DNA from 3 places in the Paenibacillus roseipurpureus genome. Region 1 is predicted to be linked to each of the others. Evidence: riboswitches for the same ligand, from Rfam matches in the RefSeq annotation. Region 1 holds a riboswitch; each other region holds the start of a gene.
The links. Region 1 has a riboswitch for cyclic di-GMP ahead of MJB10_RS00600 (OmpL47-type beta-barrel domain-containing protein). Riboswitches for the same ligand answer to the same signal wherever they lie in the genome.
Positions count from the first base shown of each region.

Region 2: another riboswitch for cyclic di-GMP. It lies ahead of MJB10_RS23690 (S-layer homology domain-containing protein); the one in region 1 lies ahead of MJB10_RS00600 (OmpL47-type beta-barrel domain-containing protein).
Region 3: another riboswitch for cyclic di-GMP. It lies ahead of MJB10_RS19215 (hypothetical protein); the one in region 1 lies ahead of MJB10_RS00600 (OmpL47-type beta-barrel domain-containing protein).

Region 1 is NZ_CP130319.1:125,677-129,805, reverse strand. Features, by position in the region: gene MJB10_RS00600 (OmpL47-type beta-barrel domain-containing protein) at 1-2,870, opposite strand, end outside; cyclic di-GMP riboswitch class I at 2,996-3,087, opposite strand; gene MJB10_RS00595 (hypothetical protein) at 3,131-3,466, opposite strand; gene fliS (flagellar export chaperone FliS) at 3,459-3,866, opposite strand; gene fliD (flagellar filament capping protein FliD) at 3,900-4,129, opposite strand, start outside.
Region 2 is NZ_CP130319.1:5,251,108-5,255,236, forward strand. Features, by position in the region: gene MJB10_RS23690 (S-layer homology domain-containing protein) at 1-1,733, opposite strand, end outside; cyclic di-GMP riboswitch class I at 1,840-1,929, opposite strand; gene MJB10_RS23695 (DUF962 domain-containing protein) at 2,312-2,638, opposite strand; gene MJB10_RS23700 (GNAT family N-acetyltransferase) at 2,635-3,180, opposite strand; gene MJB10_RS23705 (MDR family MFS transporter) at 3,517-4,129, shown strand, end outside.
Region 3 is NZ_CP130319.1:4,293,589-4,297,717, forward strand. Features, by position in the region: gene MJB10_RS19200 (THUMP domain-containing class I SAM-dependent RNA methyltransferase) at 1-527, shown strand, start outside; gene MJB10_RS19205 (hypothetical protein) at 860-1,012, opposite strand; gene gloA2 (SMU1112c/YaeR family gloxylase I-like metalloprotein) at 1,087-1,485, opposite strand; gene MJB10_RS19215 (hypothetical protein) at 1,657-1,962, opposite strand; cyclic di-GMP riboswitch class I at 2,069-2,163, opposite strand; gene MJB10_RS19220 (MDR family MFS transporter) at 2,277-3,500, opposite strand; gene MJB10_RS19225 (TIGR01777 family oxidoreductase) at 3,701-4,129, shown strand, end outside.

The sequences.
Region 1 (4,129 bases):
GACTTAAGCAATACCTTTTGGTTATTAATAAGCTCATAGATATTATAGCTGTCTGCATTAGAAGCCGTACCCCAAGTTAGCACGATATCATTGCCCTTTTGAATTTTATAAACCAAATTACTAGGAGGCGTAATGACTGGGTATACGATAGATACGGTAATTGCAGCCCCTTCTGCAGACTCTCCGTAGAGTGTCGAGAACGAGTGGATCATAAAATTATGGTCACCAGCTGATAATCCGGTGAACGAAGCAGTTGCGCTGGACACTGTGTTTTTTAGTACTTTTTGGCCATCGACCACTTCATATATTTTATATTTTGTAGCATTAGTGGCTACTGTCCACTTTAGCGTAACATCTGTAACGATTGTTATCGTGGACGTTACGTTTGTTGGGGCCTGCATCGTTACACCATCCAAAGTCAATGAAAGCTGACTGCCTTCGGCAGAGTCCCCAAAGCGACTTGAACTCGAATGAACCACGTAGCTATACTCACCTGGTGGTAAGCTTGTATACGAAACAGAAGTTCCAGTCACTGTGCTTTTTAGGACTTTATTACCACCAACAATTTGGTACACTTTATAGCTTGTCGCGTAATCTACCGCTGTCCAGCTAAGTGTAACACTAGAAGGAGTCGTGATCGTACTTGTAAAATTGGTTGGTGGCTGCATCGTTGGAAATACTACTTCCAAAGTGAGAGATGTACCCATTGGTGAAGTTCCGAAACGATTCGATACTGCGTAAACCTTATATTGATAACTACCAGCGGGCAAATCACTGTAGCTAACTGATGTTCCTGTTAAAGAACTTTTCAGAACCTCTTGTCCACCGCTAATCTGGTAAACTTTATAACCTGTCGCATTCGGCGCAGCATCCCACTTTAATACAACCGTGTTGACATCGTTTATTGTATATGAAAAGTTGGCTGGTGCATTCATGATGACTGCCTCCAGAGTTACGGATAGCTGACTGCCTTCGACCGATTCACCAAATCGACTAGATACAGCGTGAACCTCATAGGTGTAATTCCCTGCAGGCAACCTAGTAAAAGTTACAGTTTTGTCTGTCACCGTACTATTTAAAACACGAGTTCCGTCTACGATTTGATACACCTTATAACTATCTGCTAAATTAGCAGAATCCCATGATAAAACGATATCGTTAAGATTTTGAATCGTATATGTTAGATTACCAGGCGGCTGCATAGATATTGGACTTAACGTAAAGGATACTTGACTGCCGTCTGCAGACTCACCAAATCTAGTTGAAAAGGAATGAACCTCATAGGAGTAGTCACCAACTGGCATATTGGTGTAGGTTACTGTTTTACCCGGTATCGAACTCTTTAAAACTCGCTGTCCATTTACAATTTGGTAGACTTTATAGCTGTTTGCATTGGCAGCAGACGGCCAAGATAAAACAATGTCATTACCATTCTGAAGCTGATAAGTAACATTGCTAGGTGAGAACATCGTTACACTTTCGAGATGAAATGAAATCGTGCTGCCTTCAGTGGATTCACCAAAACGGCTGGATATAGATTTCACAATATAACTGTAATCACCGCCAGGCATCTTGGTGAAGGTTACCGTCGTTCCTGTAACTGTGCTTTTTAGAACAGGCACTCCATCAATAACTTGATAGACATTATAGCTATCCGCATAAACAGCACTATCCCATGTTAAGATAATGTCATTAATGTTTTGAAGCTGATAAGAAAGGCTACTTGGGCTCACTATGGCTATAGGATCTAGTGTAAATGAATCTTGACTGCCATCTGCCGATTCCCCAAATCGGGTAGATACGGAATGAATTTCATAGGTATAGTTGCCTGCTGGCATATTTGAATAAGTAACGGTTGTCCCTGTTACTGTACTCTTTAAAACCCGTTGTCCATCAATAATTTGATAGATTTTGTAAGAATTTGCATTAGCTGCTGATGTCCAAGTTAGAATAATATCATTGCCATTTTGAATCTTATGTGCAAAATTGCTTGGTGGAAGCATCGTTACAACACCAACCGTTATGCTAACGCTGCTGCCTGTGGACGATTCTCCGAAGCGATCACTGTAGGAGTGAACTTCATAGCTATAATCTCCTGCCAGTACATTGCTATATTTTACAGTTGTTCCACTGACCGTACTCTTAAGAACTGGATTACCGTCAGTGATTTGGTAGATCTTATAACTCATTGCATTCGATACTGGATCCCAGCTTAAATTCACATCAGTGAGGTTGGTTACTGAAGCAGTGAAATTATTGGGTGCAGTCATTATTGGGTATACCAGATCAATCTGTTTAATCGTCGATTGGGCTGATTCACCGTATACTGTATGTACAGATGTTACAGCAAATTTATAGGTACCTTCGGGTGCCCGGGTTATCGTAAACGTCCTATCTATCCCGGATTTTAATAACGTCGCTACTCCATTCACATCAATCTTATAAAGATTATAAGATTGAGCATTTTGAGCAGAACCCCAGCTAATTACGATATCGTTACCATTTTGAATCGAAGCGTTTAGCGTCGATGGTGGCAACATGTCTGGGTAGTCAATGGTGACGGTGATCGGGGCGCTTGGACCGGATTCCCCTTCAGCACTTAAGGTAGATACGACATACCGATAAGAACCTTCGGCTAGATTATTTTTCGTATATGTAGCATTGGTTACTGTGCCAGTCAGTAGAAGCTGGCCATCTGTAATTTCATAGATCTTATACCCATTCGCACCAAACACAGGGTCCCAGCTTAGTTTAATATCATCAGCGCTCAGAGCCTGATAGGTAACATTACTAGGTGGCAAAATGGAACTGCTTGTTGCAAATACGCTTGCTGCAGGGAAAAGTAATTGCAATAGAAAAAGAAATGACATTATTGCTGACAATCTACTATGCATTCTGTTCGACATCGTTTTGACCAGCCTTTCAACGGTATAGTATTTTATGCGCAATAAAAAAGAACCTTTGCAAGGTTCATAGTTTTACCGCTATGACTCCTTGTGGCAACCGGCTGCCATCCTCATACTTAGAACGAGGTTCAGGCCCTTGGCTTTGCGTATCATGGTTTCCCATGACTTGCCTTTTCATTTGGGTTAAATGCGGCTATTCTTGTTGTTATGTCTCTATTATTGCGTTATTTCTTGAGATCAAAAAAGTAGCTTTCTCCTGTGTAAGCTTTGTCGTATGACATGCGTTGCGTCTTTCCAGTCTCTATCTTCGAAATCTGAAGGCTAGCTTCATCCCTTAACTGCTCTAATTTACGGATAAAAATCGTATCATGACTTAAAACCATTTTGACCCGATTCTTGTATTCCCTCTTCTGTTGTAGCGTAGGTGAAGCATGCAGCAGTAATTTCATGATCTGACTCCGTCGTTCCATATATTCGGAAATTTGTTCAGTGTCCATATTGGAAAGTGCGGATAGCCCCTGCTGCGTATGTATTTCTAATTGAACGAGTAAATCATCCATGGCTGACACCGGATGCTACTGGCGATACCGTTGATTGCGCAAGCTTTGCAGCTTGCATCCATGTTTCCTTTAACTGCATCAGATAACCCAATACCTCTTCTGCTGGCTCTACCTCTTTCTTCATATTCGCTTCAACAAGACGGCGTGTAAAATATTCATACAGCTTGAGCAGATCATTTGCTATTGGAATGGAACGATCAAGCGTAATCGAGAATTCGCTAATGATATCTTGCACCTTTACTAGGTTCGTATTGGCTTCTTGGAAGTTACTAGCCTTTAATGCCTCGATGCCCATTCTGCAAAACCGAATGCCACCATCACAAAGCATAATTAACAACTGTGCTGGAGTCGCAGTCTGAACGGAAGACTCCAAGTATTTATTCCGCTGCGGATAACTCATAGATGTTCCCCCTAAATATGTAGTCCTATTGAATTAGCCGCCCATTTGCTGACTAAGCTGTGCACTCTGCGCCTGCATTTGTGTAATATACTTTTCCATTGCTGTAAATTGATTATAATATCGGGTTTCGAGCGCATCCAGCTTAGCTGTTAGCTTATCAATATTAGTGTTAATCGAATTAATCGATTTGCCGATTAAATAATTAGAATCGACACTTGAAGTAGCCCCGGCCTTTTTTGTAAGGTTAGAAATTAACCGTGTGG
Region 2 (4,129 bases), 730 kb from region 1:
GTTTTGGAGATAACATATTGATTTTTAGCCATAAGAACTTGCTCAGGATAGGAAGCATTCACCGTAGTCAAATTACTCGCATCAAGGTTTTTCCCTGCAAAGAAGATCTCATTCCCATCCTTGACTAAAGGTCTGGAGGAAGGGGAATACCCTGCTGAAATACCAAAAGTTCTATATTTTCCTACATTGCTCGGATCCAATCCTACGAGTGATAGTTGTGATGGGGATGACTGAGACTCTCCGATGTAAATTTTGTTCAGTTCTGGACTGTATATCAGATCACCCTGATAAAAGGATGTGTTGATTTGGTCGCTAAACACAACTTTACTTGATGCCGTTGTTGTTCGATCATATGTGTGAAGCTCTCTGTTGCCGCTTCCCGGGAATTCCGGCAAGAAGTAAATATTATTAGGGCTTAATGCAATATGATACGGAGTTTCATCTACAATAAGATTGGAAATGTTTCCGCTATAAACAGAATCTGTGACTGCGATTTTGGTGCTTCCGTACAATGCAATGTAAAGTTTGCCGTCATAAAGGTCTATATCAGTCGGCTTGGACCCTATAAACATCTCATGCTCAATGGATAGAGTCGCAGGATTAATATAAAGCAGCTTATTGGCATCTTGCGATACAGCATACAATAATCCCGTGTCTTGACTGTAAACCATGTCAGTTACAGGCAAATTGAAGCCAAGTTTATTATCCACATATGTTGTTTGTGTTACCGTGTTTGTTGGAGTTAAATTGAGGTTTAGTTTTTCAATAGCCTTTGTTGTCGTATTGAATAAGTATGTATTATTGGAACCATCCATCAATATACGTTCAGTTTGATAGGGAAGGTTAGTAATTTTTGTGAAATTATTGCGATCGTAAACTGCGGTATCGGAAAATGCATAATTATCTTTTACATAAAAAATCTTATTCTCATAGGGACCGTCTTTAAAATCGCCGTGGATGATTTTCAAATTGGTTTTATCGAATTTGTGTCCTGCAAAGAATACATCATTGCCGTCTTGGATTACTTTACGTCCTGCATAGGAGAATCCATATCCGCCGTAATAGGTAGATTGGTTGTTAGGTACTAAAGTATCTGTCGCTGTGTTATATGCTGCTAGTTTTGAACCAGATAAACCGCTCTCACCTACGTATAAAGTATGTGTCGATTTATCTACAGCAAGGTCGGGCTTGTAATATACTTTTGGATACACATCTACTTGTGTCTCAACATTAGTCGTTAAATTAATATCGTAAACAAAATCAGAATTATCCTTTACAACATAGTAAAGCTTATTCCCATCAACCGCCACTCGATAAGGCGAACGGCTGCCACCGGTAGTAAGGGTAGAAGTAATTGCTTGAGAAGCAACGTCTACTACCTTAATTTGCGTTGCCCCAGAGAGTGGAATATAAAGCTTGCCATTATCCATTGCAATCCCAGACGGACTTGATCCAATAGCAAATTGCTTCTCGACTTGCAGATCACTTGTCCGGATAAACAGCAATTCGTTTGTATCGTTTGTTATCGCATAAATATAACCAGTTTGTTCCTCCATTACCCAGTCCACAATACTCTTATTAAGCATGTTCGTTGTTGCAGCTGCCGATACTCGGGCTACCGATCCTGGAATCACCATACTTACGGAGAAAAATAATAAACAAAATACGAGCAGAGATGCAATTTTCTTTCTCACTTGCGGCTTCGTGTTGAATCCTCTGTTTAATAAACTCATCCTACACCTCCAAAAATAATACAATCAAAAAAACCTACGCTAAGCACGGGCGGCTTATTACGCAGGTTGATATACGAATGATCCTATTAAATATACTAGGAATTCTAATGGCAACCTGGCAATCATAGCCTCTTGATAAGGCTTTAGACCCATAGCTTTGCGTCATCTCCTTTCGGAGATTTTGCCTTTTACATGAATAAAGAACTAAAAATTAGAACAACACTTACCAGATTATAGGTGATTTCGGTTTCCGTGACAACAAAAAAATTTAAATTACAACAAAATTCTGCAATTTTCTACTTACATCTGCAGCAAAGCCATCAGCAACATCCTTTTTTTGCTGGCGCGATGCAAGTCGTGTGATTTGGGGGATTTATTATGGTGCGTTGGACGGGGGTGGCCAGCAAGTGGCTATGGGGTCCTTCGAAGCAAGCTGAAAACTGTGCATAAATGAGTTCTTTAGCTGTGAAAAGTGATAAATCATCATTTCAAAGGCCTCCCAGGCGTAAATGGCTGCTGGAATGATGATTTTCATCACTACGGTGAAACTTGGAGGGTTGTGGAGGTGGGGAGGATTTTTACGAACGTTCATCCAAATATTTCTTTATGATCTCTTTCCCCGTAATCATTTCAAAGGTCCTAATAAAAAACCACATAAACCCGATATAAAAACCGACAAGTGGATACCGAAAAGATGCCGGCTTATTCCCTTCAAAATAGAAATGACCTACCCAGGAAAACACATAGTGCAGAATCCCAAGGCCCAGCGTCACCCAAATATTATTAAATAAAAATATCCAACCAAGAAAGGCAAACAAAAAAGCAAAGTAATGCAGAGTCTGATTATATCGGTTCTGATGGGCTTTCATATAGAAATTCAAATCTCTTCTAATTTGATCTTTCAAATTGATCCCTCAAATTCCCTTTTCAAAATACTCATATAAATCGTATCCGAATACCGCCCATGAATAAACGTTTTCTCTCTTAATCGGCCTTCCTCTTTAAATCCGCACTTCAAATAACATCGATACGCTCGTTCATTAAAATCGTGAACTTCCAGTTGTAATCGATTTAGATTCAGTCTGTTAAAGACAAAATCTTGCAGTAACTTTATCGCTTCCGTCCCAAATCCTTGGCCCAGATACTCTTTCATTCCAATCACAATGCCAAGTTCAGCGGATCTATTTTTCCAGTCGATTCGAAATAAATCAATTTGCCCTATGTATTCCTCCGTATCCTTGTGAGCGATCACAAAGCCCTTCTGCTCCGTTTTGCCTTCAAGAATGGCGTTTAAATATTGCTCTGTTCCATGAACTGTATGCGGATACAGAAAAATGTCCGATAAATGATCAACAATCTCAGGATCATTGCACCATTGTCTCATATACTTTAAGTCTTCCTTGCTGTACTCTCTTAAAATAATCCGATCACCCATAAGTCGCGGCATTGGTGGCACATCCTTTTCGGTTAGTTAAGGGGCATAAAAAAGAGATGACTCCCAATGTATGTAAGGGTCATCTCTGGTGTCTCAGCTTCGCGGAGGAAGATAAAAAATGTATTGAACGAAAAATAACGCTATGATATAATCGATAGCGATGTTGACAAATTCAAAATATATTACCGTACAGTTCTATCCCTACTTTAATTGTACATCCAAAACCTTGAGTTGTCAACGCCCTTTTTTATCCCAAAATTGCGGAAAAGGAGGCACCTTTCATGCAGGCATTGCCTGCGGATCATTTTCATCCATACCCAGCTCTCAAAGAGCAGAAAGCAGGGATCAATGTCAACTCCTACACAAACTAAACCGACGCCAGCCAGCAGTGACGGCTTCTCTATGAAAGCCATTATGCCGCCTCTTGCAGCAATTATTGTCGCCATGATTATGGTTATTCTAGACAGCACCGTCGTCAACAATGCCATCCCGAAACTCGTGGAGTACTTCCATACCGATCTGAAAACGATCCAATGGACCGTCACCGGCTATACACTGGCCTTATCCGCCGTTATCCCACTTGCAGGCTGGATGACCGATAAATTCGGATCCAAGCAGATTTTTATGATTACGATTGCCCTGTTCACGATCGGCTCCGTCCTTTGCGGTATCGCGCAATCGCCAGAACAGCTGATCCTTTTCCGCGTCATTCAAGGCTTAGGCGGCGGCATGGTCGGTCCGATTGGGATGACCATGGTATTCAAGCTCGCACCTGCAGAGCGCCGCGGATCCATCATGGGCATGCTCGGCATTCCCATGTTGATGGCGCCTGCGTTCGGTCCAGTGCTATGCGGCTGGCTCGTCGATTCTGTCAGTTGGCACTGGATTTTCATCATCAATTTGCCAATCGGTCTTATTGCCCTTTTTCTCGGGTATAAATTTTTACCGAAATCCGACCGCC
Region 3 (4,129 bases), 1.7 Mb from region 1:
AGGCCGCGATGATCGGCTGGAACATTGCGCCAGGCTTGCGGCGCAGCTTTCCAAGTGAAGCTTGGGGGAATATCCCCCGCAAGCTGTGGGACAAAGCGCGCGACGAAGCCTTCGACGTCGTGCGCGATAACGTGCCGCTGCACATCGTGGGCAGCGACATCGATCCGGCTGCCATCGAAGTGGCAGAGGCAGCCGCTAAGGCCGCTGGACTGGCGAAGCAGTTCCAGCTCAAGGTTGAGCCGATCGCCAAGGCGCGTCCGCGCGGCGATTACGGCTGCCTGATCACCAATCCGCCGTACGGCGAGCGGCTTGGTGAACAGCAGGATGCCGAGCTGGCGCTGCGCCAGCTCGGGGCTCTAACGACACCGATGCCGTCGTGGAGTCTGTTCATTCTGAGCCCGACTACGCAGCTCGAGCATTATATGAATCGCCGCGCGGATAAGAAGCGCAAGCTGTTCAATGGACGAATCGAGTGTAACCTGTATCAATACCTTGGTCCGTTACCTCCTCGAAGACACGATAGATAAGCATGTAGCTGACTTCGGCGGCAGGCGGACATTTCAGCCCTGAAATTGCTCCTAAACGGAACGTGAGTGCGCTAACAACTTCTTCTAGCATCAAAATGGGCCTCGAGCGGAACGTCAGTATGCTATTTTGCCGGAAAGTGGTCAAAAACCACGAAAATCCGATAAATAGAGTATCCACGTTCCGTCAAACCCTGAATATCAGCCATTTCGGCAAAATAGCGCATTTACGTTCCGTTTCGCTACCAAATCAGCAATTCCAACGCCATGAAATAAATGAAATAAGCCTGCCGACCCTATCCATGGGCTTGCAGGCTTAAAAGCTATTGTACCTCTTAAAATTCTGATGCTTGATACTCTTCATAAGGATCAAAATCAGGATTATCTTTTGCAATAATCGGGTCTATGACCGTTACGGTATCCATCGTAGATACATGCCAATCCTCATTGGAGCTAAGCACTTCTGCCAAAAAAGCATCAATGTCCATGTGTTGTTAATTCCTTCCTCATGATCGCAAGATAAAACTTAGTATTGGTGAGGAGGATTATGTTTATTCCTAAATTAACATTCTATTACTTCAACCAGCTCCAAGGGGAGCCCATCTGGATCGGCGAAGAATGTGTAGCGGTTCCCCGTGATTGGATCAATCCGTACTGGCTCCACCGTGATCCCCTTGTGTGTCAAGGCCTCCACAGTCTCATCCATATTGGTGATAACGAATGCCAAATGCCGCAGTCCACGAGCCTCAGGTTGATTTACGCGTAGTGGCGGATTCGGAAAAGAGAATAGTTCAATCTCTTGATCTGTGTCCCCGATCCGTAAATCCAATTTGTAAGAATCCCGCTCTGCACGATACGTTTCTTGGATAACGGTAAGTCCGAGCAGCTCGACATAGAAATGCTTGGATCGTTCATAATCAGAACAAATAATTGCTACGTGGTGTATCTGTTTGAAGTGTATAGTCACCTTGTACCTCCATAAACGACCTAAGCCTGTTCATGCAATCCCAACGTGTAATCAATCTCATACCATGCAACTCCCTCGATATAGCACTTTAGGACTACTTATGGATATGGCCTCATTATAGCCGTTCGTGTCGATTGGTGACAATGAGAAAAAAGAACGGTTCGCCTAGATAGGCTGAACCGCTCTTAATTTGGAAGTCAGGCATTGAAAAAGTCTAGTTAAAAAACCTTCGATTTGCGACATTGGGGGCATTTTCACCGATAGCTTAACTTCGCCCTTCCAATAAAAAATGAGAATGCTGTTGTTTCTTCCGTGAAACAATTCAACGTCCCAGCAAGTTTCGTTAAGTGCGTACTCTTCGCGGTTAATCATCAGTTTCGGTCCATCCGTGGATGGCACCAAACGAGCAACATGGTTTCCGCATAATGAGGTAGCTTTTTGTTCTTCCTGTGGGTGATGATCCAATTTCATGCTGAGTGAGCCTCCTGTTTACAATTTTTTAATATCGAAATTATGACAGAGAAAAACCCCACCAAGGGGATCCGAATTAGTGGGGTTCTGAATGAATTCCCAATCTTTCGGCGGCTGGCTGGCTGCTTGTCCCTAAGCAGGAGAAGTAAAGCCCCTGTAGCTTTGCGTCACTGGCTTTCGCCAGCTTTGCCTTTGTCGAGATGACGTGCAAGCAAATAGTTAGATAAAGCGTAATGTTGATCTTTATACTCTCAAGAATAAGGGAAGTCGTTCACAATTCGAATAGTTCCATGGAACCATTTTTACGAAATCCATCAAAAAACTTGCATTTTCGACGAACTTTTTACCGAAATATGACGTTTCGTGCCCCTCCAGTAGAAAATCGAGCCAACCATCGACAAAATTGCAATGAGAAGAAACAGCGTTTTCCCGCCAAAAGACACAAGCAAGAAGCCGCCGATCCAAGGCCCCATAAAGTGGCCCAGATTCGTTAATGTTTGCGCCCCGAAATAGGTACCTCGCATGTTCTCTGGAGCAAGCTTATCAATCAGCAGATTAGCGGCTGGATAATTCAAAATTTCACCAAAGGTGAAAATACCCATGGAGATGATGAGCCAAGTCAGCGAATGCGAGAAGGCAAATCCCACATCACCGAGTGCAAACATGATGTTGCCAACGATGATCGCGGTTAACGGGGGATACTTCTCAGCCCACTTACCAAGCGGAATCTGCATGGCAATCACGACAATCGCATTGGCGCTCATGAGCACCGCGAACATGTTGACACCATTGGTGAAATCCATCTGAAGATACTGGGAGAGTGTTACCATAACCTGCGAGTAGCCAATCGCCCCAATGATGCCGCCGATGATGTACAAACGGAAAGTCATGTCTTTGCGAATGACATTCCATGCCGATCCGAACGTTATCTTCGACTTCTTCTCCCCTTCAATTTGCTTGATGCCAAATTTAATGAGGAGCGCGTACAACGTAATGCCGTAAATTAAATAAATAACGCCTGTCAGCAGAAAAGGCAGCGCACCGTTCATCGTCGCAAAAAAAGCGCCGAGCAGCGGGCCGACAGCCACACCGATGTTAATCGCCATATAGCGCAGCGAGAACACTTGTCTCCGCTTCGCAGGTTCCGTTAAATCAGCCATTAACGCTTGAGACACTGGCTCATAGAACGAGCGGCACAACCCATTGAGCATGTTCAACAGCATAAACAGAACAGGCAGCTTCACAATGCCAAAACCTAAGAAGACGAAGCCCCATCCGAAAAGTGCCCCAAGCATGATGACACGTCGACCAAATCGGTCAGATAACGTACCACCTACAAATCCGCCTACTGTTCCTGCCAACGCACCCATCCCAATGACAATCCCGATCAAACTTGGGCTCATATCCGAGTGTTTAGCCAAATAGATAGCGAGGAACGGCAAACTCATTGAAGAAGCTGCCCTAGCCATAACCGTGCCCAAAATTAATGTATGTACAATCGGATGATAGGCATGTAGAAATTGACGTACACGATTCATGTGCTCGCGCTCCCTTCATGGTTGAAGATGAATCAAATAATTACCAATGGTTAATAAATACACACCGAAGACTTATTATACACGAAAAAGCGAGAATGGTGTCGTTATTTTGCAAACGAATGAATGCCATCATGATCACAAATCTGCCATTGGTAATGATTGGATGAACTCTTTATACTGATTGTATGGAGGTGTTTCCGATGAAAATAGCAATCACAGGCGGCAGCGGCTTTATCGGTAAACGATTAATCGCTTATTGGTTAGAACAAGGTTACGAGCTAATTAACATTTCACGTTCCTCTGCTACCCGTATCCCAGGTGTAACAACGGTTACTTGGGATGATCTGAAGATGAAGCCCGATACCCTACAAGGGCTGCATGCCATTGTCAACTTAGCTGGCGAATCGATCAGTCAGCGGTGGACAGCGGCGGCCAAATCTCGTATCATTCAGTCCCGCTTAGACGCAGCGGCTAACGTTGCCAAACTCGTTGCAAGTATGGACGTGAAGCCGCGTGTCGTTGTGAATGCATCCGGGATGTCCTATTACGGAACGTCAGAAACGGACACTTTCGACGAGACTAGCCCATTCCGAAACACGGATTTCTTAGCATCCGTTGTTAAGCAGTGG